DNA from 3 places in the Mesorhizobium silamurunense genome. Region 3 is predicted to be linked to each of the others. Evidence: riboswitches for the same ligand, from Rfam matches in the RefSeq annotation. Region 3 holds a riboswitch; each other region holds the start of a gene.
The links. A riboswitch is a leader RNA that binds a small molecule or an ion and turns the genes downstream of it on or off. The one in region 3 is predicted to bind cobalamin.
Positions count from the first base shown of each region.

Region 1: another riboswitch for cobalamin. It lies ahead of bluB (5,6-dimethylbenzimidazole synthase); the one in region 3 lies ahead of AU465_RS29020 (CbtB domain-containing protein).
Region 2: another riboswitch for cobalamin. It lies ahead of AU465_RS07425 (DUF1636 family protein); the one in region 3 lies ahead of AU465_RS29020 (CbtB domain-containing protein).

Region 1 is NZ_LPVS01000104.1:86,616-95,933, forward strand. It holds gene AU465_RS31590 (histidine phosphatase family protein) at 1-351, shown strand, start outside; gene AU465_RS31595 (DUF1344 domain-containing protein) at 397-657, opposite strand; gene aroC (chorismate synthase) at 870-1,985, shown strand; gene ribB (3,4-dihydroxy-2-butanone-4-phosphate synthase) at 2,077-3,177, shown strand; partial or broken gene AU465_RS36860 (TetR family C-terminal domain-containing protein) at 3,251-3,388, shown strand; gene AU465_RS31610 (hypothetical protein) at 3,646-4,626, shown strand; gene bluB (5,6-dimethylbenzimidazole synthase) at 4,659-5,396, opposite strand; cobalamin riboswitch at 5,440-5,616, opposite strand; gene AU465_RS31620 (histone deacetylase family protein) at 5,732-6,658, shown strand; gene AU465_RS31625 (exodeoxyribonuclease VII small subunit) at 6,662-6,913, shown strand; gene AU465_RS31630 (DUF2277 domain-containing protein) at 7,106-7,372, shown strand; gene AU465_RS31635 (pirin family protein) at 7,380-8,300, shown strand; gene dxs (1-deoxy-D-xylulose-5-phosphate synthase) at 8,532-9,318, shown strand, end outside.
Region 2 is NZ_LPVS01000029.1:23,034-32,351, forward strand. It holds gene AU465_RS07390 (NADH-quinone oxidoreductase subunit E) at 1-1,075, opposite strand, end outside; gene AU465_RS07395 (NADH-quinone oxidoreductase subunit D) at 1,077-2,267, opposite strand; gene AU465_RS07400 (four helix bundle protein) at 2,333-2,710, opposite strand; gene AU465_RS07405 (NADH-quinone oxidoreductase subunit C) at 2,745-3,347, opposite strand; gene AU465_RS07410 (NuoB/complex I 20 kDa subunit family protein) at 3,352-3,933, opposite strand; gene AU465_RS07415 (NADH-quinone oxidoreductase subunit A) at 3,924-4,289, opposite strand; gene AU465_RS07420 (winged helix-turn-helix domain-containing protein) at 4,626-5,825, shown strand; cobalamin riboswitch at 5,855-6,060, shown strand; gene AU465_RS07425 (DUF1636 family protein) at 6,101-6,529, shown strand; gene cobW (cobalamin biosynthesis protein CobW) at 6,532-7,569, shown strand; gene cobN (cobaltochelatase subunit CobN) at 7,587-9,318, shown strand, end outside.
Region 3 is NZ_LPVS01000098.1:2,036-11,353, reverse strand. It holds gene cobD (threonine-phosphate decarboxylase CobD) at 1-585, opposite strand, end outside; gene cbiB (adenosylcobinamide-phosphate synthase CbiB) at 584-1,573, shown strand; gene AU465_RS29040 (hypothetical protein) at 1,589-1,903, opposite strand; gene cobO (cob(I)yrinic acid a,c-diamide adenosyltransferase) at 1,927-2,556, opposite strand; gene cobU (bifunctional adenosylcobinamide kinase/adenosylcobinamide-phosphate guanylyltransferase) at 2,558-3,079, opposite strand; gene AU465_RS29025 (CbtA family protein) at 3,072-3,869, opposite strand; gene AU465_RS29020 (CbtB domain-containing protein) at 3,885-4,064, opposite strand; cobalamin riboswitch at 4,102-4,299, opposite strand; gene AU465_RS29015 (gamma-glutamylcyclotransferase) at 4,371-5,057, opposite strand; partial or broken gene AU465_RS29010 (MFS transporter) at 5,159-6,345, opposite strand; gene AU465_RS29005 (heparan-alpha-glucosaminide N-acetyltransferase) at 6,569-7,570, shown strand; gene AU465_RS29000 (methyltransferase family protein) at 7,567-8,043, shown strand; gene AU465_RS28995 (MerR family transcriptional regulator) at 8,173-8,559, opposite strand; gene mgtE (magnesium transporter) at 8,705-9,318, opposite strand, start outside.

The DNA.
Region 1 (9,318 bases), on a different contig from region 3:
CTCGCCTACCGCACCGAACCGCGTCTGGTGGAATTGAGTTTCGGCGACTGGCAGGGTTTTACGTTTCGTGAGCTCGAGACCCGGCATCCTGGATCGACGCATGGACGTCGCGCCGCCAAATGGGATTTCCAGCCGCCCGGCGACGGCGCCGAGAGCTATCAGATGCTGCTCGAACGGACAAAGCCGTGGTTCGACGCGCTTGACCGGCAGACGGTCTGCGTCACCCACGGCGGCGTCATGCGCTGCCTGTTCCGCTTTGTGGAGGGGGTGTCGAAGCAGGAGGCGGCGAGCCTCGAGATCCCGCAGGACCGCCTGCTCCGGCTGGAGGGCCGCAGCCTGGAGTGGCTGTAAACGCTGCGGCCTGCCGAATTCAGGTCAGGCCGGCCTCACCTGAATTTAGTTCGCGTCGCTGTCCGGCAGCTGCATATCGGTCACGACGTTCTCGCCGTTGGTCACGTCGAAGGCGATGACGATGTCCATGCCGGGCTTTAGCGCGTCGAGATCGGTTTCGGCGTTGAGCTTGTAGGACTTGCCGTCGTCCAGCGTCAGCGTCAGCGTGTCCTTGTCGACCTTCTTGATCAGGCCTTCAGTCTGACCGGCGAATGCGGCGGTGGAAATCATGAGCATGGCGCCAACAGCGCCAATCAGGGTACGCATCGTCGTCCTCTTTGGTCATTGCGCCGGCTGGTCAGCGGCGGATCCTCAACGGCGGATGGAAGAGAGCAGAAACCAACCGAATGTGTCAAAACTAAATCCTTGAGATCACAGATTGATGCATCCGATCACCGTTTGACCGCTGTGGAAAACGCCAATAGAAGGCACCCTTGAACCGGCGAACCGGGCTCCGCCGCCGGGCAGGGCGTTTTTCTATGTCTCACAACACATTCGGCCATCTTTTTCGCGTCACCACCTGGGGTGAAAGCCATGGCGCCGCGCTCGGCTGCGTTGTAGACGGCTGCCCGCCCGGCATCCGCTTCAAACGCGAGGATATTCAGGCCGAGCTCGACCGGCGCCGCCCCGGCCAGTCGCGTTTCGTTACCCAGCGCCGCGAGCCGGATGAAGTGAAAATCCTCTCCGGCTTCATCCTCGACGAGGACGGCGAGACGATGATCACCACCGGCACCCCGGTGTCGATGCTGATCGAGAATGTCGACCAGCGCTCGAAGGATTACGGCGAGATCGCGCGCCAGTACCGGCCGGGCCATGCCGACTACACCTATGAGGTCAAATACGGATTGCGCGACCATCGCGGCGGCGGCCGCTCCTCGGCGCGCGAGACCGCGGCGCGGGTGGCGGCCGGCGCGCTGGCCCGCAAGGTGGTGCCGGGCATGGTGGTACGCGGCGCGCTGGTCTCTATGGGCGAAAAAGCAATAGACCGTGCCAACTGGAACTGGAATTTCATCGGCGACGCCGGGAACCCGTTCTTCACGCCCGATCCGGCGTCGGTTCCCATCTTCGCCGCCTATCTCGACGGCATCCGCAAGGCGGGCTCCTCGGTCGGCGCGGTGATCGAGATCGTCGCCGACGGCGTGCCGGCAGGCCTCGGCGCGCCGATCTATGCCAAGCTCGACCAGGACATTGCCTCCGGCCTGATGTCCATCAACGCCGTCAAGGGCGTCGAGATCGGCAACGGCTTCGAGGCGGCGCGCATCACCGGCGAACAGAACGCCGACGAGATGCGCATCGGCAATGACGGCAAGCCGGTGTTTCTGTCGAACAATGCCGGCGGCATCCTGGGCGGCATCTCGACCGGGCAGGCGATCGTCGCCCGTTTCGCCGTCAAGCCGACCTCCTCGATCCTCACGCCGCGCAAATCCATCGACAAAGACGGCAAGGACGTCGAGGTCATGACCAAGGGCCGCCATGATCCGTGCGTCGGCATCCGCGCCGTGCCGATCGGCGAGGCCATGGTTGCCTGCGCGATCGCGGATCATTATCTGCGGCACAGAGGACAGACAGGGAAGGCAGTAGGCAGTAGGGATTAGGCAGTAGGCAGCATGCCAGCCCGAGACAGCCCTTTTCCTTCCCTACTGCCTATTGTCTAATTCCTATTCCCTGCGAGCGAAGCGAGCGCCTATGCCTTACGACCAGAAGAAGATCGTCGAAGCGATCCGCGCCTTTGAGCGCGGCGAGATCGTTGTCGTCATGGACGATGACGGGCGCGAGAACGAGGGCGACCTGATCGTCGCAGCCGTTCACTGCACGCCGGAAAAGATGGCCTTTATCGTCCGCAACACTTCCGGAATCGTCTGCACGCCGATGCTGCGCGAGGATGCGAGGCGGCTGAACCTTGCGCCCATGGTGGCCGACAACGATTCCGCGCACACCACCGCCTTCACCGTCAGCGTCGACTTCAAGCACGGCACCACGACGGGCATATCGGCCGACGACCGCACGCTGACCGTGCGCAACCTCGCCAACGGCAATGTCGGCGCCTCCGACTTCGTGCGCCCCGGCCACATATTCCCGCTGATCGCGCGTGAGGGCGGCGTGCTGATGCGCTCGGGCCATACCGAAGCCGCTGTAGACCTCTGCAAGCTCGCCGGACTGCCGCCGGTCGGCGTCATTTCCGAGCTGGTCAACGACGACGGCACCGTCAAGCGCGGGCCAGAGGTCCAGGCCTTCGCCGAAGAACATGACCTGAAGCAGGTTTCGGTCGCCGATCTCATCGCCTACCGCCAGCGCAAGGAAACGCTGGTCGAGCGGGTCGCCTGCTCCGACATCGACACGCCCGGCGGCAAGGCGCAGGTCTTCACCTACACGCTGCCCTGGGATTCCATGCACCATGTCGCGGTCGTCTTCGGCGACATCCGCGACGGCGAGGAGGTACCGGTGCGGCTGCATTCGGAAGATGTCGTGACCGACGTCTTCGGCACCAGCCACCGGTTGGACGGCATCATGAAGGCGATGGGCGAGCGCAAGCGCGGCGTCATCGTCTATCTGCGCGAAGGTTCCGTCGGCGTCGCCCATCAGGAGCGCAATCGGCCGAAGAGCAGCGACCGCGAGGATCATGAGGAAGCGCGTCGGCGCGAAAACGAGTGGCGCGAGATCGGTCTCGGCGCCCAGATCCTCAAGGATTTGGGCATTTCCTCGATCAACCTGATCGCCTCGCGCGAGCGCCACTATGTCGGCCTCGAAGGTTTCGGCATCCACATCGCGAAGACCGAGATTCTGTAGGCGAAGCAAAAAGGCCGGCTGAAAGAGCTGGCCCTTTTTGTCATTCGGCCGGAATGACCGCTTCGCCGCGGTCCAGACCGCGGCGCGTCTGATCAACGGCGCCAGCAGCCAGGCCTCGCAGCGCATCGCCAATTCGAAAGACCCTGCGGCGACGTCGAAGGAGGCGATAGCGGCGTTCAAGCAACTGCTCGAAGGATTAAAAAGCAAGTAGCATCCGGCACGCGGTGCTCTAGGCAATCGCCTAAGTCGGCGCTGCCCCTCACCCTAACCTCTCCCCGTGAAGGACGGGCACGCTAGCGCCGGAGCGTGACCCTTCTCCCCGTCCTTCACGGGAGAAGGTGCCGGCAGGCGGATGAGGGCAGCACTGTCTTCAACAATTGTCCCCCGCTCAAAATCGCTCCGACATTGACAATGGCAAGGGTGAGCGCATCCTTCCCGGCCATTCTCTGAGGTGGGAGAGTCGGGGCCATGTGGGACTTCAGCATCGGCCGGTCGGTGTCCATCATGATGCGGACATGGCCGTTCATCGTCTTTCGCATGATCGTCTATTTCGGCATCACGGTCGCCTACATCATGGCGACCGGTACCGGCGCCAGTGTTGGCTATGGCGTCGGCCATATCTCGACCGACCCCGACGGGCCGATGTCGTTTGCCTTGTGGGGCGGGGTTGTCGGCTTCGGCGTCGTCTCGATCGCCCTCTACTGGATCCGCGAATACATCCTCTATGCCCTGAAGGCCGGTCACATCGCCGTCATGGTCCATCTTATCGACGGCCACGATGTTCCGGACGGCCAGGGCCAGATCGCCTATGCGCGCGAGGTGGTGACCAAGCGCTTCGCCGAGGCCAACATCCTTTTTGTCGTCGACCAGCTGGTGAAGGGCGCCATCCGCGCCATCACCGGCCTGATCGGCGGCATCGCGGCATTCCTGCCCATTCCGGGCTTGAGCGGCATCGTCAGCTTCATCAACACGGTCATCCGCCTGTCGCTGACCTATGTCGATGAGATCATCCTCGGCTACAACATCCGCATCAATTCGAACTCGCCTTTCGAGACCGCCAGGCAAGGCGTCGTGCTCTACGCGCAGAACGGCAAGCACATGGTCAAGAACGCCGTCTGGTTGGCGGTGATCATGTGGGGTGTGTCCTTCGTCATCTTCCTGCTGATGCTTGCCCCGGCAGCCGCCATCCTCTGGGTGATGCCGGGGCAACTCGCCGGCTGGGCCTTCGTGCTGGCCATTGTCTTCGCCTGGGCCTTCAAGGCGGCCTTCATCGAACCCTTCGCCATCGCTTCGCTGATGCAGGTCTATTTCGCCACCATCGAAGGCCAGGTTCCCAATCCGGAGTGGGATCGGCGCCTGGCCGAGACCTCGTCCAAGTTCAGGGAGCTGCGCGACAAGGCGCTGGGCTCCTTCGGCGGCTCGCGCTGGGATACGCCGCGGACTGCTTGATCAGCAGCCCCTTGACCACGAAGGCAGGCTGATCACGGCTTCACCATTTCGCCGGAACCAAGGCGGGCAATTGCCGATTTGAGCGGCGCCTCGCCGGCGCCGCAAAAGGTCTCGCTCATCACCAGGTCGCCCAGTGGCAGGCGCTTGCCCCAGCCATGCGCTTCGAGATCCGGCCTCGGCGCGAATTCCGAAACGCGGCCGACGCAAAGATAGGCGATCGGCGTGACATGTTCGGGAATCGACAACAGCCGCTTCAGCGCCTCGGTATCGATGATGCTCACCCAGCCGACGCCGACGCCTTCGGCGCGCGCCGCCAGCCAGAAATTCTGCACCGCGCAGACGGTGCTATAGAGGTCCATTTCCGGATTGTGCCAGCGCCCGAGCGGCGAGTCTTTTGACCGTTGCCGGTCGCAGGTGATGCAAAGATTGAGCGCGCTTTCGCAGATGCCTTCGAGCTTCAGCTTGCGGTAGAGCGCCTGCCGCTCCGCCTCGATCGCCGGCAATTCCTGCTCGCGCGCGGCCAGAAAAAGGTCGCGCACCCGCCGACGCCTTGCCGCATCGCGGATGACGATGAAATTCCACGGCTGCATGTAGCCGACGGACGGCGCGTGATGCGCTGCGGTGAGCAGCCGCGCCAGCACGCCATCGTCGAGATCGTCGGCAACGAAATGGCTGCGCACGTCACGCCTGGTGAACATTGCCCGGTAGACCGCGTCGCGCGCCAATTGGTCAAAGTCGTCGCCGCCGGCGGCGGCCATTCGTGCCTGCATCGCTTGTCCCCTTGCGATAAGCAGTCCTCCGCCTGACCATGCGGACGACCATGTCTGCCGGGCCGGTCTTCTGGCTCGGGATCTACCCGCATCCGGCGCCTTCCCGTCTTGGACAGTGGCTTTGCCGGCGCGGTCCCCCTCACAGCGTTGGGCACGCCACGGATTTCAACCGTGTTCCCGATTCTCCCGCGTCGCGGGCACCAGGCAGCGGCAGGACTCTATCGCGAAGCTTAAGCCGCGCCAATGCCGCCTGCGACACGATCGGGCGCGATTTTCCCCAATCATTCGGCGCTGAAACATGGCTATCCGGGTGACAGGTGCCTAGATTAGGCTCCATGACCACTCGTCTTTACACCCATCCGGTATTCCTGGAACACCTCACGCCGTCCGGTCATCCCGAGCGGCCCGACCGTTTGCGCGCCATCGAGCGCGTGCTGGACGACGAGGCTTTTTCGGCCCTCGACCGCGTCAAGGCGCCGGAAGGCGACGAGGCAACCATCCTCTATGCGCATCCGGAAGATTTTGTTGCCCGCGTCCGCGCGGCCATCCCCGCGAGCGGTATCGTCTCGATCGACGCCGACACCAGCGCCAGTCCGAAAAGCTGGCAGGCCGCGGTGACGGCGATCGGCGCCGCCAATGCGGCGATCGACGATGTCTTCGAAGGCCGCGCCGCCAATGTCTTCGTCGCCGCTCGCCCGCCCGGCCATCATGCCGAAAAGACGACGGCGATGGGCTTTTGCCTGTTCAACACCGCGGCGATCGCCGCCCGTCATGCACAGAAGAAGCACCAGGCCGATCGCGTCGCCATCGTCGACTGGGACGTGCATCACGGTAACGGCACGCAAGACATTTTCTGGGACGATCCGTCGGTGCTCTATTGCTCGACGCACCAGATGCCGCTTTACCCGGGCACCGGCGCCAAGAGCGAAACCGGCGCCGGCAACATCGTCAACGCGCCGCTCGCGCCGAGCACCGGCAGCGACACGTTCCGCGACGCCTTCCTGTCGCGCGTGCTGCCGTCGATCGACGCTTTCAAGCCGGACCTGATCATCATTTCCGCGGGGTTCGATGCGCACCATCGCGATCCGCTGGCCGAGATCAACCTGACCGAGGATGATTTCGACTGGGCGACCGGTCAGTTGATGGACCGCGCCGGGCGCCACAGCGGCAACCGGCTCGTCAGTCTGCTGGAGGGCGGCTACGATCTGCAGGGACTGGCATTTTCGGTCGCCGCCCATGTCGGGCGGCTGATGAAGGGATGAATTATGGCTGATGAAGCTAATCAAGACGTCAAGGCGATGAGCTTCGAACAGGCGCTCGATGCGCTGGAGAAGATCGTCGATGACCTGGAGCGCGGCGACGTTCCTCTCGACCAGTCGATCAAGATCTACGAGCGCGGCGAGGCGCTGAAAGCCCATTGCGACCGGCTGCTCAAGGCGGCAGAGGACAAGGTCGAGAAGATCAGGCTGTCGCGCGACGGCAAGCCGGTGGGAACGGAGCCGCTCGACGCTGAGTAAGGTGTGCTGATATTCAGGTGAGGACGGCCTGCAAATGGCGGTCTCCTGCGCTTCCGGTGCTCACGTACTTTAAGTACGCTCCGCTCCGGTTCTCGGAAGCCATCATTTTCGGCTCGGACTGACCTGAATCTCAACACACCTCGGTGATAGTCCCAACCGGCGGGGACACGAAAAGACAGGAGGCCTGCAAGCATGTGCCGAAACATCAAGACCCTGTTCAATTTCGATCCGCCGGCGACCAATGACGAGGTCCATGACGCGGCATTGCAGTTCGTGCGCAAGCTGAGCGGCTCGACAAAGCCCTCCAAGCGCAACGAGCATGCGTTCCACCACGCCGTCGAGGCGATCGCCGCAGCCGCGCGCGAGTTGCTGGACTCGCTGGAGACGACACAGGAGCCACGCAATCGCGAGGAAGAGGCCGCCAAGGCGAAGGCGAGATCCGCCCTCCGTTTCGCGTGAGGCCGATATGAGCTTCTTCCCGGGTAACGATCCTGAGGCCGGCGACGCGTTTGCCTGCGACCAGATCGAGTTGATGGTCATCCCCAACGCCAAGGACATTGGCGGTTTCGAGGTCCGCCGTGCCTTGCCGACGGCAAAGCGCCGGCTGGTCGGCCCGTTCATCTTTTTCGACCGCATGGGCCCGGCGATCCTGCGCGCCGGCCACGCGATCGACGTGCGCCCGCATCCGCATATCGGGCTTTCCACCGTCACCTATCTGTTCGACGGCAAGATCAGGCATCGCGATTCGCTCGGCACCGAAATGGTGATCGCACCCGGCGACGTGAACCTGATGACCGCCGGCCGCGGCATCGTCCATTCGGAGCGCACGCCGGAAGAATTGCGCGGTGCGCCGATGTCTGTCTCCGGCCTGCAGACCTGGCTGGCGCTGCCGGATAGCAAGGAAGAGATCGCTCCAGTGTTCGAGAACACGTCGGTGATCCGCCTGCCCGAGATCGACGCCGAAGGCGTCAGTGGCCGCGTCGTCATCGGCGAATTTTCCGGGCTGCGCTCGCCGGTCGCGACCGCCTCGGAGACGCTCTATGCCGATTTGCGGCTGGCGGCGGGCGCCAGCGTGAAAATCCCCGCCGATGCCGAGGAGCGCGCCATCTATACACTGGAGGGCGAGGTTTTTATCGCCGGCGACCGCTTCCCGGCCGAGCGGCTTCTGGTGTTCAAACCGGGCGAGGAGATCGTCGTTTCGTCCGAGCGCGGCGCGCATTTCATGCTGTTCGGCGGAGCATCGCTCGGCTCCAAGCGTTATATCTGGTGGAATTTTGTTTCGTCCTCGAAAGAACGCATCGAGCAGGCCAAGGAAGAATGGAAGACGGGCCGCTTCGATATCGTTCCTGGCGATGAGGAAGAATTCATTCCGCTGCCGGAAGGTTAGAGCAGGATGGACATCCTACGCCGCCGCGTCACTGACACGCATTTACATTCGTCCTCCGGCGGCATATTTCGCGCATGATCGAGGCGCATATTTGTGAAGGTTGGAGCAATTCCAGGAAAAGTGTGAAACGGTTTTCCGTCTGGAATTGCGTGAAAACAAAGAGACAGAGCGGTCCCGTGAAACGGTTAACCGCTCTGATGCAAGGTTAAGATTTCAGCAGGCCGCACCAGAGTGAACCCGAAACCCGACACGCCGCTTCTCGACAAGGTCCGCATTCCCGCGGATTTGCGGGCGCTTGACGAGAGCGAGCTGCCGCAGCTGGCGACGGAACTGCGCGCCGAGCTGATCGATGCCGTGTCGCACACCGGCGGCCATCTCGGCGCCGGGCTGGGCGTCGTCGAACTGACGGTCGCGCTGCACTATGTCTTCAACACGCCGCAAGACCGGCTGATCTGGGATGTCGGCCATCAGGCCTATCCGCACAAGATCCTGACCGGCCGCCGCGACCGCATCCGCACGCTTCGCCAGGAGGGCGGTCTCTCCGGCTTCACCCGGCGGGCCGAGAGCGAATACGACCCCTTCGGCGCCGCGCATTCCTCGACCTCGATTTCCGCCGGCCTCGGCATGGCCATGGGCCGCGACCTTTCGGGCGGCCGCAACAATGTCATCTCCGTCATCGGCGACGGCGCGATGTCCGCCGGCATGGCCTACGAGGCGATGAACAACGCCGGCGCGCTCAATGCCCGCCTCATCGTCATCCTCAATGACAACGACATGTCGATCGCCCCGCCGACCGGCGCGATGAGCGCCTACCTGGCCCGGCTCGCCTCCGGCAAGGCCTATCTCGGCCTGCGCGATTTCGGCAAGAAGCTGACCTCCTATCTCGGCAAGCGCGCCGACAATGCCATCACGCGCGCCGTCGAGCACGCGCGCGGCTATGTCACCGGCGGCACGCTGTTCGAGGAGATGGGCTTTTTCCACATCGGCCCGATCGACGGACACAATCTCGAGCACCTGA
Region 2 (9,318 bases), on a different contig from region 3:
CGTCGACCGTTGCTGGGCGCTCGATGCTGGCCGGACGGTTCTTGTCATCGAGCGACGGCTTTGCCGTTTTGGCGACAGGCTGCTTGGTTTCCGGCGATTTGAAGGCGGAAGCAGGTTCGGCCTTGATCGTCGGCCCGCTACGAGGCTTCGAAACCCCTTCGACTTCCGGAGAAGCCTGGTTGGCGTTGGCGGCGGAGTGGCGCGGCGCCCTGACGCTGGCCGCCTTCTCGGTGGCCGGCGATACCTTGACCGGCGACGGCGTCGTCAGCGCCGGGCTGGTTTCGGGTGCATCGGTCTTCGGCTTGCCGGATTTCGACGGCCCGACCGGGGCCGATGGCGCCGGCATGGCCGGTGCCTGCGAGACGACGGCGGCGGGGGCCGCAGCCGGTGCCGCGGCAGCGGCTTCCCTGGCCGCCTTCGCCGCCGCCTTTGCTTCCCTGTCGCGGGTCGCCTTTAGGATCGCCTTCTCGCTCTTGAGCGTCGTAAGGCCAGAGGCGGGCTCCGAGCCGGTGCGGCCGTTCTGCGGACCCGGCTTAACGTCTGCACCCTTGCCCGATTCATAGAGATCGATGATCTCGGCCAGCCGTTCCGGCGTCAGGTCTTCGAACGTGTCCTTGAAGATCATCACCATCGGCGCGTTGACGCAGGCGCCGAGGCATTCGACCTCCTCCCACGACAGCGTGCCCTTGTCATTGGTGTGGAACTGATCGTGATGAATCTTCGAGCGGCAGACATCCATCAGCGCTTCAGACCCGCGCAACATGCAGGGCGTGGTGCCGCAGACCTGGATATGGGCGCGGGTGCCGACCGGATTGAGCTGGTACTGCGTGTAGAAGGTCGCCACCTCGAGGCCGCGGATGCGCGGCATGCCGAGCATGTCGCAGATCGCCTCGATCGCCGCCTTCGTCACCCAGCCTTCTTGCTCCTGCGCCAGCATCAGCAAGGGGATGATGGCCGACTGCTCGCGTCCCTTCGGATATTTGGCGATCCACTGCTTGGCCGCCGCCGCGTTCGCCTTGTTGAAGGCGAAGGAGGCTGGCTGGACGCTGGCATCTGCGAGACGGCGGACTGACATTTTAGCGATCGACCTCACCAAACACGATGTCGAGGGAGCCAAGCACGGCGGTGACGTCGGCCAGCATGTGGCCGCGGCACAGGAAATCCATGGCCTGCAGATGCGCGAAGCCTGGCGCCCGGAGCTTGCAGCGGTAGGGCTTGTTGGTGCCGTCGGAGACGAGATAGACACCGAACTCGCCTTTCGGCGCCTCGACGGCCGCATAGACCTCGCCGGCCGGCACGCGGTAGCCCTCGGTGTAGAGCTTGAAATGATGGATCAGCGCTTCCATCGAGCGCTTCATCGCCGCGCGCTTCGGCGGCACCACCTTACCGTCGAGGTTCGATACCGGACCGGTGCTTTCCCTGCCGAGCAGAATATCCACGCACTGACGCATGATCTTCGCCGACTGGCGCATCTCTTCCATGCGCACCAGATAGCGGTCGAAGCAGTCCCCGTTCTTGCCGACCGGGATGTCGAAATCCATCTCGGCATAGCATTCATAAGGCTGCGCCTTGCGCAGGTCCCAGGCAGCGCCCGAGCCGCGCACCATCACGCCCGAAAAACCCCAGGCCCAGGCGTCGGCGAGCGACACCGTGCCGATGTCGACATTGCGCTGCTTGAAGATGCGGTTGGGCGTGAGCAGCGCGTCGAGGTCGTCGACCGATTTCAGGAACGGGTCGATCCACTTGCCGATGTCCTCGACCAGCTTCTGCGGCAGGTCCTGGTGCACGCCGCCCGGCCGAAAATAAGCCGCATGCATGCGCGAGCCGGAGGCGCGCTCGTAGAACACCATCAGCTTTTCGCGCTCGACGAAGCCCCACAACGGCGGGGTCAGCGCACCGACGTCCATCGCCTGCGTCGTCACATTGAGGATGTGCGACATGATGCGGCCCATTTCGGAATAGAGCACGCGGATCAGCTGGCCGCGCTTCGGCACTTCGATGCCGAGCAGCCGCTCGGCCGCGAGCGCGAAGGCGTGCTCCTGGTTCATTGGCGCGCAATAGTCGAGCCGGTCGAGATAGGGCACGGCCTGCAGGTAGGTCTTGGCTTCGATCAGCTTCTCGGTGCCGCGGTGGAGCAGCCCGATATGCGGATCGACACGGTCGACCACCTCGCCGTCCAGCTCCAGCACTAGGCGCAAAACGCCATGCGCCGCAGGGTGTTGCGGACCGAAGTTGATGTTGAAGTTACGGACGGAGGTCTCAGCCATTCTGGCGCCTCTGGCGAAGAGTCAGTAGTGAGTAGTGAGTAGTGATCATCAATCTCAATGCCTACTTATTCCGCCTGTTTTGCCTGCACCGTCCTGATAAGAGATCGCATCATTTTCCCAATCTCTTCGCATCGCAGCAGCAGCTCAGTCTCGTTGGCTCTTTCCAGCATACCGACACGGCATGCCAGCAGTATGTGCGTTTCCAGTTCTTTCAGCGAACCCTGCGCCATGCGCAGAAATTGAACGAACGAACCTCTGTTCTCACGACCATACCCTTCAGCAATGTTGGCGGCGATAGATACCGCCGAGCGGCGCATCTGGGAGGTCATTCCATAGACCTCGTCTTTCGGAAAACCTTTGGTGACACGATAACAATCTTCGGCAAGAACCATCGCCGATTGCCACACCATTAGGTCTCGATAAGATTCGATCCGCTTTTCCAATTCCTTCCCTACTGACTACTCACTACTTCGCTACTCACTGTTTCGCCTTCTCGTCGCCTGGCAGCACGTAGTCGGTGCCTTCCCATGGCGAGAGGAAATCGAAATTGCGGAATTCCTGCTTGAGCTCGACCGGCTCGTAGATGACCCGCTTGGCCTCGTCGTCGTAACGCACCTCGACGAAGCCGGTCAGCGGGAAATCCTTGCGCAGCGGATGCCCGTCAAAGCCGTAGTCGGTCAGGATGCGTCGCAGGTCGGGATGGTCGGAGAACAGCACGCCATAGAGGTCGTAGGTCTCGCGCTCGTACCAGTCGGCGCCGGGATAGACGGCGGTCAGCGACGGCACCAGCGTCTCTTCGTCGGCCTGGACCTTGAGGCGGATCCGGACATTCTGCTTCGGCGACAGAAGGTGGTAGACGACGTCGAAGCGCTTGGCCCGCGACGGATAGTCGGCACCGCAGATATCGATGATCGAGATGAACTGGCAGCGCGGGTCGTCGCGCAGGAAGGTCGCCACCTCGATCAGGCTGCCGGGTTCGACGGAAACGGTCAGTTCGCCATAGGCAAGCACGGTTTCGCCGATGCGGCCGGAGAGCTTCTCGCCGAGATAGGTGGAGAGTTCGTTCAACGCCAGGGTCATCGGTTCACCGTTCGATCGTGCCGGTGCGGCGGATCTTCTTCTGCAACAGAAGAATGCCGTAGAGCAGCGCTTCCGCGCTCGGCGGGCAGCCGGGCACATAGATGTCGACCGGCACGATGCGGTCGCAGCCGCGCACCACTGAATAGGAATAGTGGTAGTAACCGCCGCCATTGGCGCAGGAGCCCATCGAGATGACGTAGCGCGGCTCCGGCATCTGGTCGTAGACCTTGCGCAGCGCCGGCGCCATCTTGTTGGTCAGCGTGCCGGCGACGATCATGATGTCGGACTGGCGCGGAGACGCACGCGGCGCGACGCCGAACCGCTCCGAGTCGTAGCGCGGCATCGAAGTATGGATCATCTCGACCGCGCAGCAGGCGAGGCCGAAGGTCATGAACATCAGCGAGCCGCTGCGCGCCCAGGTGATCAGCGCTTCGGTCGAGGTGACGAGGAAACCCTTGTCGGCCAGCTCATTGTTGATTTCGAGAAAGAAGGGATCGTCCTCCCCCACCGGCCTGCCGGTGTTGGGGTCGATGATGCCCTTGGGCTTCGGCGCGACGAGGGTGCCTGAACTGTCGTTCAATCCCATTCCAGCGCTCCTTTTTTCCATTCATAGGCAAAGCCGATGGTCAGCACCGCCAGGAACACCATCATCGACCAGAAGCCGAGCATGCCGACCTTGGAGAAGGACACCGCCCACGGGAACAGGAAGGCGACCTCGAGGTCGAAGATGATGAACAGGATCGACACCAGGTAGAAGCGGATGTCGAATTTCATGCGGGCGTCGTCGAACGAGTTGAACCCGCATTCATAGGCGGAAAGCTTTTCCGGGTCGGGATTGCGGTAGGCCACCAGGAACGGCGCGATGATAAGCGCCAGACCGACGACCATCGCCACTGCGATGAACAGGACGATGGGCAGGTACGAACTTAGGAGTGCGCTCATGCGGCGACTTTCCTTTGGCGGGCCAGTTCACTTTGATTACAGCAACGGACTCTAATGCGGAAGCGTGACAGTTTAACCCGCTGAACCGTTTTAAGGGCCCTATGCTGCGACGCGGCGAGGGTTAGCGCAGCGGTTTCGGCGAAGCAAGTCAAACCTTGTTCAAAATCCGGCCCTGGACGCCATATCGGAGCAAACTGGTCCGATCCGCTCCTGTTTGATTTCCTTCGCTTTTTACTCCACTTTCCTCTCCTGACATATCTCCCGCCATTTGCCTGCTAGCATGGCTGGAATCATCGGCTGGACGTCAGGTAAACGGATCGAGGCAAAGGCACCTTGATGAAGGAAAAAATCTCTCTTCGCATGGCCAGGCGCATCGCGCTTGGCGCGCAGGGCTTTACGGACCCTCGCCCCGGCGGCGAGCCTAACCGCAGGCACCTCGCCCGCGTGCTCTCCCGCACCGGGCTGCTGCAGATCGATTCCGTCAGCGCGGTGGTGCGCGCTCATTACATGCCGCTCTATTCGCGCCTTGGCCCCTACCCGCTTTCGCTGCTCGACAATGCCGCGCTCACCCGCAGGCGCGCCGTCTTTGAATATTGGGCGCATGAGGCCTCCTTCCTGCCGGTCGAGACCTACCCGCTGATGCGCTGGCGCATGCAGCGCGCCGAACGCGGCGAGGAAATGTATCTCGGCCTCGCCAAATGGGGCCGCGAGCGCAAGGAGATGATCGAGGAGATCTACAGGCAAGTCGCCGATCGCGGGCCGATCGCCGCCTCCGACATCGAGGGCCATAAGGGCAATGGCGGCTGGTGGGGCTGGAGCGAGGCCAAGCACGCCTTCGAATGGCTGTTCTGGGCAGGATACATCACCACCGCCTACCGGCGCGGCTTCGAACGCTACTACGACCTGCCGGAGCGCGTGCTGCCGCAGGCGGTGCTCGACCTGCCGGTACCGTCGGTCGAGGACGCCCACCGCGAATTGCTGCGCATTTCCGCCCGCGCCCATGGCATCGCCACCTATGGCGACCTGCGCGATTATTTCCGCCTGGCGCCGGGCGACACGAAAGACCGAATCGAGGAACTGGTCGAAATGGGCGAACTGCTGCCGGTGCGCGTCGAGGACTGGGACAAGACCGTTTATCTCCACAAGGACGCGCGCATTCCGCGCCGGATAGAGGCGCGCGCCTTGCTCGCCCCGTTCGATCCCGTCGTCTTCGAGCGCACCCGGACCGAAAAGCTCTTCGGCTTCCGCTACCGCATCGAGATCTACACACCGGCCGAAAAGCGCCAATACGGCTATTACGTGCTGCCATTCCTGCTCGGCGACCGGATCGTCGCCCGAGTCGATCTCCGAGCTGATCGGCCTGCCAGCGTGCTTCGCGTCCACGCCGCCTATGCCGAGGCCGGCGCACCGGCCGAAACAGCAGCCCAATTGGTAGAAGAGTTGAAGCAGATGCAAGCCTGGCTTGGCCTGGAGAGCATTGAAGTGACACCGGCCGGCGACCTCGGTCCGGCGCTGGCCGACATCCGGGTGTCGTAGCCACGCGTTGACAGGCCTGCACCTGTAAGCCTAAATCCGAAGCAGACGGTCTTCTCCCGGCAAAGGGAGGAGCCAAGAGGGAATGCGGTGCGGAATTCAAAAATTCCAAATCCGCGGCTGTCCCCGCAACTGTAAGCGACGAGCCTCAGCCGAAAACCACTGGGATGTCCCCGGGAAGGCGGCGCCAAGGTGACGACCCGCGAGCCAGGAGACCTGCCGTCTGAGACTTAAAGTATCCGATCGCCCGGCGGGTTTTCCGGGCAAGGAGCCTGGTTTTGGATCGCAACGGCAGTTTTCCGGCCAACGTAGCGGACGTCCCGTCCGAACCCGAGGACATGCTGGCGGGCGTCACCGTCATCGTCTGTTCCTCCTGCCGCGACGAGACCGGTTCGGACGCGCAGCCGCGCGCCGGCGCCCTGCTGGCCGAGGACACGCGCCGCGCGGCCTCGGGCCAGGATATCGACATCCGCACCGTCGAATGCCTCGGCAATTGCAAGCGACGTTTGAGCGCAGCGCTGCTGCGCGACGGCTGCTGGAGCTACGTTTTCGGTGACCTGGACACGACCAGCGGCGCCGACCTCGTCGCCGGCGCAAAACTCTTCGCCACATCGACCGATGGCCTGATCCCGTGGCGCGGCCGGCCCGATTCCCTCAAGCGCGGCCTGGTTGCCCGCATCCCTCCCCTCGACCTCCTGAAGGACTGACCATGAATGGTTCCGTTTCCCGCGTTCCCTGCACCGTCGTCACCGGCTTCCTCGGCGCCGGCAAGACGACGCTGATCCGCAACCTGCTCGAAAACGCCAAGGGCAAGCGGCTGGCGATCATCGTCAACGAGTTCGGCGATGTCGGCATCGACGGCGAGATCCTCAAAGGCTGCGGCATCGACACATGTCCTGAAGAAAACATCGTCGAGCTTGCCAATGGCTGCATCTGCTGCACCGTCGCCGACGATTTCGTGCCGGCGCTCGACCAGATCCTGTCGCGCACGCCGAAAGTCGACCACATCCTGATCGAAACCTCCGGCCTCGCTTTGCCCAAGCCGCTGGTCCAGGCCTTCCAGTGGCCGAGCGTGAAGAGCCGCGTCACGGTCGATGGCGTCATTGCCGTGGTCGACGGCCCGGCGCTGGCCGATGGCCGCGTCGCCTCCGACATGGACGCCCTGCAGGCGCAACGTGCCGCCGACGGCTCGCTCGACCATGACGATCCGGTCGAGGAGGTGTTCGAGGACCAGATCGCCTGCGCCGACCTCATCATCCTGTCGAAGAGCGACCTGATGGACACGGCCGGCGCGGCCCGCGCCAACGCCGTCATCGGCGAGCATGTGGCGCGCGCCGTAAAGGTCGTGCCGACCGCGCAGGGCAAGGTCGATCCGTCCGTGGTGCTCGGCCTCGGCCTCGCGGTCGAGGACGACATCGAGAACCGAAAGACCCATCACGACGACGAGCTCGACCACGAGCACGACGATTTCGACTCCTTCGTCATCGACATTCCGTCGATCGCCAATCCGGACGAGCTGGCCAAGCGCGTCGCCCTCGCCGCCGAGCAGGAAAACGTGCTGCGCGTCAAAGGTTTCGTCCAGGTCGGCGGCAAGCCGATGCGGCTCCTGCTCCAGGCCGTCGGCCCGCGCGTCAACCACTATTACGATCGCGCCTGGACCGCGGAAGACGACCGCCGCTCGCGGCTCGTCGTCATCGGCCTCAAAGGGCTGAACCGCCCTGCGATCGAACGTATCCTCGCCGGCTGAGGCAAACCCGAAAAGCGATGCATATCCTCACCACGACATCCGCTTCGCTCGACGACCTCGCCGAGCCGATCGACCTCAGGCAGACGCCTGCGGATGTCGTGGCCCTGTCCTTCACAGACAGCGACCTCGCCGGACTGGCCGCCGCCTGGAAGGCGGACGCGGAGCGACTACCGTCGATGCGGTTGGCAGCCCTGCGAGACCTCAGGCATCCGATGTCGGTCGACCTCTGGATCGACAGCGTCGCCCGCCACGCCAGGGTCGTTCTGGTCCGCATCCTCGGCGGCTATGACTGGTGGCGCTACGGCTGCGACCAGCTTGCGGCGGTGGCGCGCGAACGCGGCATCAAGCTGGCGCTGCTGCCCGGCGAAAGCCATGACGAGGACCAGCGCCTGATCGAAGGCTCGACCCTGCCGCGCGCCGAGCTCGACGCCTTGCTCGGCTATTTCCGCGAAGGCGGCCCGGCGAACATGGCGGCGCTGGTGAAGAGGCTGGCGCGGCTGGCGGGATCGGAAGCGGCCGTGGCCGAGCCGGTGAGTGTACCGAAGGCTGGGTACTATCATCCGGGACTCGGTGTGGTCTCCCTCCCCCTTGAGGGGAGGGTCCGGCCGCAGGCCGGGGGTGGGGTCCTCCGCGACGCGCGCCGACATCAAGAAACGCCGAGCGCTGCCGAGGTGACCCCACCCGGCCCTTCGGGCCACCCTCCCCTCAAGGGGGAGGGAAACACCGCTCCTATCATCCCCATCCTCTTCTACCGCTCAATGCTGCTTGCGGCAGACGTGGCGCCGATCGACGCTCTCGCGGAAGCCTTGAGGCTGCAGGGCCTCACGACAATGCCGATCTTCGTGTCCAGCCTGAAGGATCCTGCGTCTCTGGCCTTCGTCGAAACCGCCCTCGCCTCGCTGAACCCGTCGGCCATCGTCAGCGCCACCGCCTTCGCCTCAGGCGCCGAGCCGGGCGCCGAAACGCTCTTCGACCGCGCCGGCGTGCCCGTCTTCCAGGTCATCGTCGCCACGACGCGGCGCGAGGTCTGGGAGAAGAACCAGCGCGGCCTGGCGCCGGCCGATCTTGCCATGCATGTCGTGTTGCCCGAACTCGACGGCCGCATCCTGGCCGGCGCAATCTCCTTCAAGGGCGAGATCGAGACCGATCCGGCGCTCGCCTTCCGCGCCTTCGCCAACCGGCCCGAAGCCGACCGCGTCGGGCAGGTCGCCAAGCGCATCGCGGGCTTCATTCGCTTGCAACGGACCGAGCGGGCCAGGCGCAAACTGGCGATCCTGATCCCGGATTACCCGAGCGCGCCAGGGCGGACCGGCTATGCTGTCGGCCTGGATGTGCCGTCCAGCGTGCTCGCCATGCTGCATGACCTGAAGGAACAGGGCTACTCCGTTGAGGGGATACCGCAATCGCCGCGCGAATTGCTGGATGCGTTGGAAACTTCCGGCCATTCGGTGGGGCTTGACGACTATCTCTCCTTTTCAACTGAATTGCCGAAGGCTGCTGTAGCTGCGGTAGAGGCCGCGTGGAGTAAGGCAGAAGACGCGATAGGGTTGCGCGAGGCTCAAGCGCCGACCTCGCCAGGCTTCCCCTTCCGCGCCGCGACCTTCGGCAACGTCACCGTGGCGCTGGCTCCCGACCGCGGCCGCCCCGCCGACCGCCGCGCCGACTACCACGACCCGACTCTGCCTCCGCGCCACGAACTGATCGCCTTCGGCCTCTGGCTGCAGAAATCGCTCGGCGTGCACGCTATCA
Region 3 (9,318 bases):
GCTGCCCTCCCCGACATCGCCGGCCAGGCTGTGCTCAATCGGGCCAACATCCATGAAGGCTTCGTCGACGACCAGCAGGCCGCCCTTCGCGCGAAGCCGCGCGGCGAGATCGAGCAATCGATCCCTCTCGATCACTTGCCCATCCGGATTGTTCGGGTTGACCAGCACGGCAAGGTCCGCGCCCGCCAAGGCGTCGAAATCGCGCACATCCGCAACCGCATGGCCCGCGATCGCGGCGGCCCGGGCGTGCTCGGCATAGGTCGGACCGAGCACCAGCGCCTTGCCGGGCCTCACCAGCGAAGCGACGCGCGGCAAGAGGATCTGCGTGCCGGGCGCTGCCACGACATGCGCCGCCGACGGCGCGCCATAGGCTCTGGCCGCAATTTCGGCCAATTCGCGCAGCCGTCCTGTCTCCGGCAATCGGGTCAGGGCGGTGGCGGGCAGATCGAAAAGCGGATAGGAGTGCGGATTGATACCTGTCGAGAGATCAACGAAAGGCTGTGGCGCATGAGGAAAGAGAGCGCTTGCCCGCCCAAGGCTGCCGCCGTGATCAACCGCTGCAATCGCTCCGCCTAGAAGCTTCATGTCGATTCTGATCGCTTTCCTGTCACTCGCCGTTGAACGCGTCCTTGGCTATCCGGACTGGCTGTTTAACGCCATCGGCCATCCGGTAACCTGGATCGGCAGGCTGATATCCTTTCTCGATCGCAGGCTCAACCGCGCCACCGATTCCGACGAATTGCGTCGCCGTCGCGGCGTCCAGGCCCTTCTGGTCATCTTGCTGGTGCCGGCCGCCATCGGCCTGACGCTGCATTTCCTGCTCTGGCTGATCTTCCCCTCGGGCCTGGTTATCGCGGCTATCCTCGGCTCTTCGCTGTTGTCGCAGAAGAGCCTCGCCGAACATGTCGAGGATGTCGCCGATGCGCTGGAGACCGGCGGCCTGACGCTCGGCCGCATCGCCGTTTCGCGCATCGTCGGCCGCGATCCGGAAAAGCTCGACAAGGCGGGCATCGCCCGCGCCGCGATCGAAAGCCTGGCCGAGAATTTCTCCGACGGTATCGTCGCGCCCGCCATCTGGACCGGCATAGGCGGGCTGGCCGGCGGCGTGGCGTACAAGGCGGCCAACACCGCTGATTCGATGATCGGTCATCGTACGCCGAAACATGAGGCCTTCGGCCGCGCCGCCGCACGATTCGACGATCTGATCAACCTGCCGGCCTCGCGGCTCACCGGCCTGCTGATCGTGCTCGCGGCCTTCCTGGTCAAGGGCGCCGATCCTCGCAATGCCTGGCAGGTGATGCGGCGCGACGCGAAGAAACACCGTTCGCCCAATGCCGGCTGGCCGGAAGCCGCCATGGCCGGTGCCCTGGGTTTGGTGCTGGCCGGGCCGCGCAGCTACGGCGGCGAGGTCGTTGAGGACGCCTTCATGGGCGAAGGTGGCCGCAGTGAGGCCGAGAGCACCGACATAAGGCAGGCGTTGAAGCTCTACCGGGTCGCCGACTGGCTGCTGATCGGCCTGGTCGGGATCCTGTCGGCGATCGTGATTTATCTGACCATTTTGATCGGCGGCTAACGCGCTGACGCGATTTTACCACGAGACGCGGACTTCCTTCGCGGCGGGATCCGCAGCGGCGCCAAATCTTTTGATCGCGTAGCCGCCAGCGGCAACGGGTGAAGATTTCAGCACCGGCTCAATCACATGGAAAAGCTTCTCGGCGTCCGGCCCGTACAAATAGAGGGTGCAATTGCCCCCGCCGAATTCATCGCCATCAAATTCGCCGACACCCGCATCTGAAACGACTTGGTTCAATCGATCTTCTAGAACTTGAACCGATTGCCGCTCTTGCGGTGCTCCAACCTGACCCCCACTCAGAAGAAGATAGACAATCACCGCTTGTTCCAACGGGCGTCTCCCAACGTACGCAGCTAAAATTCGATGCCCTGCTGTGCCTTAACCCCGGCCGAGAAATGGTGCTTGGTCAGCCCCATTTCGGTGACGAGGTCGGCTGCCTCGATTAGCAGCGGCTTAGCGTTGCGACCGGTGACGATGACATGCAGATCGTCTCTGCGACCCTTCAGTGCGGCGACCACTTTTTCCAGATCGAGATAGTCGTAGCGCAGGGCGATGTTGAGCTCGTCGAGTACCACGAGGCTGATCGACGGATCGGCCATCAGTTCAAGCGCTTTCCCCCAGGCCGCTTCGGCGGCGGCGATGTCGCGCTTCAGATCCTGGGTTTCCCAGGTGAATCCCTCGCCCATCGCATGCCAGACGACGCGGTCGCCGAAATCGGCGAAGGCGTCCTTCTCGCCGGTGTGCCATTTGCCCTTGATGAACTGGACGACGCCGACGCGCTTGCCGTAGCCGAGCATCCTCAGCGCCAAGCCGAAGGCCGCCGTGGTCTTGCCCTTGCCCGGTCCGGTGTTGACGATCAGCAGTCCTTTCTCGATCGTCTTGCCGGCCACCTCGGCGTCCTGCACCGCCTTGCGCTTGGCCATCTTGGCGCGATGGCGCTCGGCGTCCCTTTCATCAATGGTCTTGTCATCGATTTCGGCCATGTCACTTCACCTTGAGCGGCAGCCCCGCCACCATCATCAGCACGCTGTCGGCGACGGCTGCGACCTGCTGGTTAAGCCGGCCGGCAGCGTCGCGGAACCGGCGCGCCAGCGCGTTGTCCGGCACGATGCCGAGCCCGACTTCATTCGACACCACGAACCAAGGCCCGCGCGGCCGCGACAGCACGTCCGAGAGCCGCCGGCACTCGGCCTCGACGTCGTTTCCAGCCAGCATATGATTGGTCAGCCACAATGTCAGGCAATCGATCACCACCGGCTGGTGGTCGGGCAAGGCCTCGATCGCGCCGACCAGGTCGAGCGGCGCATCGACGGTGACCCAGCCCTCGCCTCGCCGCGAGCGATGCAGCGCGATGCGCTCGCGCATCTCGTCGTCATAGGCTTGCGCGGTGGCGATGTAGATCCAGGGCGACGGGCCTGCCGTCGCCAGGGTCTCGGCATGCGCGCTCTTGCCCGAGCGCGCACCGCCGACGATGAAGGTCAGACGACCCTCGGCGCGATCAGGCAAAGCTGTCGCGCAGGCTGGTCGCCGTGCCGGCGAAGCGGCCGCGCACCACGCCGACGACAGCCCCAAGCACCAGCCAGAACACCAGATCGGTGAGCGTCACCGCCACCACGAACTGGTGATGCAGCCCTTCGGGAATCGCCGTTTCGAAGCTGTCCGGCTGCGGCGCGCCGACAATATGCGGCGCCACGATCAACGCCACGGCGAGGATCGCCAGCGGCAGCGATTTGCGGAAGGCGATCAGTCCGAGACCGATCGCGGTCGCGGCCACTGTCGAAATCCACCAGATCTGGCGCGGCAGGAGCTCGGCCGCCGGCATTGCCGGCAGTTCAGGCGGCAGGCCGAGGCCGGGCGCCAACGTGAACACCGCAAAGCCGGCAAGGCCCCAGAACACGCCCTGGCGCCAGTTGCCGATGCCGCCGGCAAATTCGGAGACCGCGACTAGGATCAGCGCGAAGCCGATGCCGGTGACGATGTTGGCGACGACGTTGAAGGCGAAGCGCTCGTAGCCGTCGGCCGGCGCCCAGCCTTCGTCCTCGGACGGGGCAGCCGCTTCGGCAGGCGCCGGAGCCGCGCTGCTCATCGCGTTGTCCGCGGGAGCGGCCGAACTCATCGCATTGTTGTTTGTGCTGACGGCGGCATGATCTTGGTGATGACCGCCGCCGGCTTTTTCATAGACTTCCGCCTTGAGGATCAGCGGCACGGTCGCATAGGCCTGCATGCAGGCGAGCACGATGCCCGCCACAAGCCCCGCGATCGCCGCGACGAACACGACGTTGCGAAACAGATTCATGATGTCAGGCCTTGCTTAGTGGCAGGGAAAAGCCATCGAGTGGCGATAGTCGTGCGCAGCGTTGTGGACCGCATCGATGTGCGAGAAGCCGACAAAGCCGACGACGAAAACGCCGAGCAGCGCGGCCAAGGCCAACTGCAGGACGCGCGACTGCGAGGAGACGGAGGCGCCGAGGGAGACGGAAGCGGTATTCATATCCTGTCCTTTCGCCCTCCACCCGAGGGCATAGAAGTCAACTTTCCCGTCGCCGGCAGGTCTCCTGGCTCGCGGATCCGCGCCCTTCCCCACCTTCCCGAGGAGAACCCTCAGTGGTTTATGGAGAGGACTACCGCACACAGTTGCGGGGGCAGCCACGGCTTTGGGCGAAAAAATCGTCCTCACCGCATTCCCTCTTGGCTCCAAAAACGGAACCGACGACGCGATCGACTATAGGCAGAATCGTCGCGCCCGGCAAACCAAATTCCGTCACGCCGGAGCGCGATTGCGGCATGGATTCGCGCGCTAGGAGGCGGCGATCCTTTCGGCGACAAGCTGCTGCAGCCGCCACAAATGGCGGTCGTGAATGCCGCGCGCTTCGAGATTCTTGACGGTGTTGTAGAGATAGTCGGCACCTGAACCCCAATGGCCGCAGGACGTCGCAAGCCTTTCCACCACCTCGCTTTCACCAAGCGGCCCGGCATAGGTCGTGCCCTTGCGATTGATGACGAAGGCGAGTGCTTTCAACGGCCCCTTGTCGGTTGCAAGCTGCAGCAGGCGGGGATGGTAGCTGGTCGGCTTCAGCGTCATTTCGCGACGGAAAAGCTTGTCCAGCGCCTGCCGGCGGTCGCCACCGTTCAGGCGGAAAGCGACGCCCTTGCATTGGCCGCCACGATCCAGCGCCATCATCAGGCCCGGACTCTGTTTGGTACCGCGCCAGCGGGTCATCTTCATGCAGAAAGAGCGATGCCAGCCGCGCGCCACGGCGACCCGCTCCTCGACATGTTCAATTTCGGGTTTCCAGATCAGCGAGCCATACCCGAACAGCCAGAGCGGCTCGACTGCGGGAAGCTCAGCCTCGAATGCATCGAACATGGTTTCATAGTCGCTGTCGGAGAGATGCTGCGCTTCAGGATCGGGTCCGGAGTCCTCGACAACCCGATAACAGCGGGCGACCAGTTCCTCGGTAAGCGACATCGTTCTTGCTGCCATGCGGTGCACCTTCGGCGGCCGGCGAATCCACCGGCGATGACGAACCGAGCTTAAGTTTCTCGCGCAAGCGCCACAATGCGGAAGACCAGCCAGCCCGTTGATCAAAACGGCTTCGGCAGATAGCGCCAGGTGAAGAAGCCGCAGAAGGCGGCCAGTATGCCGAGCGTGACGAAGACCGAGCCGAGGCCGAAGAAGGAGAGCACAACCGAATAGACCAGCGGCGGCGTCAGCTCGGAAAAGTCGAGATAGGTGCGGTAGACCGCCGCCATCTGTGCCCGTTCATAGGAGCGCACAGAGCGCATGAAGGCGGTCGAGCCTAGCGCGTCGAGCGCAATCGTAAAGAGCGCGCCGCAGAGCAGGAAGGCGGCCGTGAGCAGCGGCGCGGCCACGCCGACGCCGCCCGCCGCAAAAAGCATCGCCGCCATGGCGAAATAGGCGAAGGTCATGGTCCGGCGGCCGCCGAAGCGCTTTCCGGCCTTGCCCCAGAAGATCGCCATGTGCCTGCCGAAACCAGAAGCCCGCCGGCTACCTTGCCCTCGCCGGTGATCACCATGAAGAGCGGGCCGTAGACGAAGAATGTCGTCCAGAAGCAGGAGCGGCCGAAGGCGATCAGCCAGGCGAGACGCAGCCGCGGCTGCGCGATGAAGCGGCCAATATTGGCGAGCGGATTGGCCGGACGGCTCTTGCCAGGGCGGATCGACGGGTTGTCGCCCAGCCGATAGGTCCAGAACAGCGCGAGTAGCGCCAGCGCGAAGGCCACGACCGCGCCATGCGCGGCATAGATGCCGAAGCGGGTGTAGAGGAAGATGCCGAGCGTCGGCCCGCCGGTCCAGGCGAACATCGACCACGCCATGCGCAGCGACTCCGCCTGCATGAAGTCGGCCTTGCGGATGTGGTCCATGATGTAGAGGTTGAGCGTGATCGACAGAGCGCTCGCCCCCATGACGCGGCAGAGCATGCCGGCGAGTTGTCCCGTCAGCGTGTGGGTGACGAAGAATACCGAGCCGAGCGCCAGCATCAGGCAGCCGACCGTATAGACCCATCGCCGGGCGAAGCGGCGGATCAGCATCGGCATGAACAGCGTCACCGAAAGCCCGAGTAGCGACACGATGGTATAGAGGATCGAGACGATCTGCTCGTTGTGCAGGATCTCGTAGGCCTGGATCGGGATGACGCTGGAGATTGTGGCGCGAGCGAAGGATTCGACCGCATAGAGCGAGGCGAAGGTGCGCGCATCGGCGGGCCTCAGAGCCGGAAGCCAGATCGGATGGCGCACATGGGTGGACATCGGCCCTCCGAAAGTGAATCGCTCGCCAATCTGGCCGGACCAGTGGCGGACCGGTAGCAGGAAACCGACTCCGAAAAGCCGAAAAGCGAAGCCGGTCAAAGGCTTTCCACCGCTGGCCTAAAGCGGCTTGCCGTGCCGCCGGAATGGCAGCCGCCGATCCACCCTCTGTTGTTCGCCCGAACCGTGATAGTCGTTTGGCAGGACTGAATCGGATTGCGAGATGATGAGCCTTCAAACGACGAGCGAAGCCGTTCAGGACGCGCCGAAACACAGCCGCATCGTCGCCATCGATATCCTGCGCGGCATCGCGCTGATCGCCATGGCGAGCTACCACTTCACCTGGGATCTCGAGAATTTCGGCTACACCACACCGGGGCTGACCGCTTTCGGCTGGTGGAAGCTCTACGCGCGCTGCATCGCCTCGACCTTCCTGTTTCTGGTCGGCGTCAGCCTGTTCCTCGCGCATGGCCGCCAGATCCGCTGGCCGAACTTCTGGAAGCGTTTTGCCATGGTTGCGGTTGCGGCGATCGCCATCTCGGCCGTCACCTACATCGCCACGCCGGACGGCTTCATCTTCTTCGGCATCCTGCATGAGATCGCGCTGGCGAGCCTGCTCGGCCTCGCCTTCCTCAGGCTGCCTGCATTGCTGACGGCCATCGTCGCGGTGGCCGTGATCGCGGCGCCTTACTATCTGCGGTCGGAGTTCTTCGACCATCCCGCGCTTTGGTGGGTCGGGCTGTCGGCGACCAACCCGCGCTCCAACGATTATGTGCCGCTGTTTCCATGGTTCGGCGCGATGCTTGCCGGCATCGCGGTCGTCAAGCTCGCTTCAGCCTCCGGGCTTCTCGCCCGGCTGGGGATCTGGAAGCCCGGCCGTTGGTCCAACCCGCTCACCTTCATCGGCCGGCACAGCCTCGCCTTCTACCTCATCCATCAGCCGGTGCTGTTCGGCTCGGTCTGGCTGCTTTCGCAGGTCATGCCCGCCGCGCCGCAGGACAAGGACGCCGGCTTCCTCAAAGCCTGCCAGGCCTCCTGCGAACAGCAGCAGGACACGAAGTTCTGTTCCAGCTATTGTGGCTGCATGCTGGACACGCTGAAGGGTGAAGGGTCTCTCGACAAGCTCTACAGCAACGAGCAGTCCAGCATCTGGAAATCGCATCTTGCCGATCTCGCCAGCACCTGCACCGCGGCAACCGAAAGCAAGATGGAGGGAGGGCAACAATGACCGGCACCCAGTCGAAGCATGGGATCATCCCCTGGCCGCCTGTGATCTATGTCGTGGCGATCGCGCTCAGCGTCGTGCTCGGCATGTTCTACCCGCTGCCCTGGATCGGCGACATCTTCGGCGCCATCCTGGTCGGCGCCGGCTGGGTGGCGCTTTTCGGCGTCGCGGCACTCTGGGTCACGGCGATCCGCGCCATGGTGCGCGCCAAAACGACGCTCAATCCCAATGCCGAGCCTGACCATCTGGTGACATCCGGCCCCTTCGGCATCACCCGCAACCCGATGTATCTCGCCAACACGCTGCTGTTGATCGGCGTTTCCTTCATCACCGGCATCGCCTGGTTCCTGCTCTTCGCCTTCCTCGCCGCCTTCGCGACGCAGAAGATGGCGATCGAGAAGGAAGAGAAGATGCTGGCGGCAAAGTTCGGCAAGAAGTATCGCGATTACGCCAAACGGGTCCGGCGCTGGATTTGACTTAATGCATGTCGCCCAGAAGTGTGCAGCGGTTCTGGGACAACGACATGCATTAAAACAAAGACTTAAAGCGCGGCGCCTGAATCCGTTTCAGCGCGACGCGCTTTTAGAGCCGCGCTTTGCGGCCGCTCACGTATTCACGCCGAGTTCCGCCAGCCGCTCCACGCAGGACTCTTCGGCCTGGTCGAGCTCGGCAAGCGTTTCTTCCAGATCGCGCCGCTTCTGGCGCAGATCCTCGCGCTTTTCCTCGATGCGCTTGATCATCAGCTTGAGCTGGCCGACCTCACCGGGCGGCTCCTTGTACATCTGAATGATTTCGCGGATTTCGGCGATCGAGAAGCCAAGGCGCTTGCCGCGCATGATCTGACGAATGAGATGCCGGTCGGACGGACGAAACAGACGCGTGCGGCCGCGCCGGACCGGCTGCACCAGTCCCTCGTCCTCATAGAACCGCAACGTCCGCGTCGACACGTCGAACTCGCGCGTCAGCTCGGTGATCGTGTAATATTCCCGCATTTTCGCTCCCACGCCCAAACATCCAGGCATCGCCACGCAGGAGCGTCGCCCTTCCTCCGATCAACCCCGTCATGTACCGGAATCGGCACCTGACCCCAAGGCAACGTCGCACGGCACTTACGTAAAAGTCAATTGTAGCACTCTCTCAGGGAACGCCAAACCACCAGGTGGCCAAGCCGAGAAAAGCAAAGAAGCCGACGCAGTCGGTGACGGTGGTGACGAAGACGGCGGAAGCCACCGCCGGATCGATCTTGAAGCGGTCGAGCAGCAGCGGAATGAGAATCCCGGCGAGCGCAGCCGCGAACATGTTGATGATCATCGCCGCGGCAATGATCCCGCCCAGATTGCGGTCATGGAACCAGATCCCGGCGACCATGCCGATCAGCACCGCGAACACGATGCCGTTGATGAAGCCGACGCCGACCTCGCGGCGGATGATGCGGGCGGCGTTGTAGATATCGAGGTCCTTCGTCGCCAGCGCCCGCACGGTGACGGTCATGGTCTGCGAGCCGGCATTGCCGCCCATGCCGGCGACGATCGGCATCAGCACCGCAAGCGCCACGATATGCTCGATCGTCCGGTCGAACAGGCCGATCACCGAGGCCGCGAGGAACGCCGTGACCAGATTGACGAGCAGCCACGGCACACGCGAACGCGAGGTCGCAAGTACGGTGTCGGATAGCTCTTCGTCGCCGACGCCGCCCATGCGCAGAAGGTCTTCCTCGGCCTCCTGCTGGATAACGTCGACGACGTCGTCGA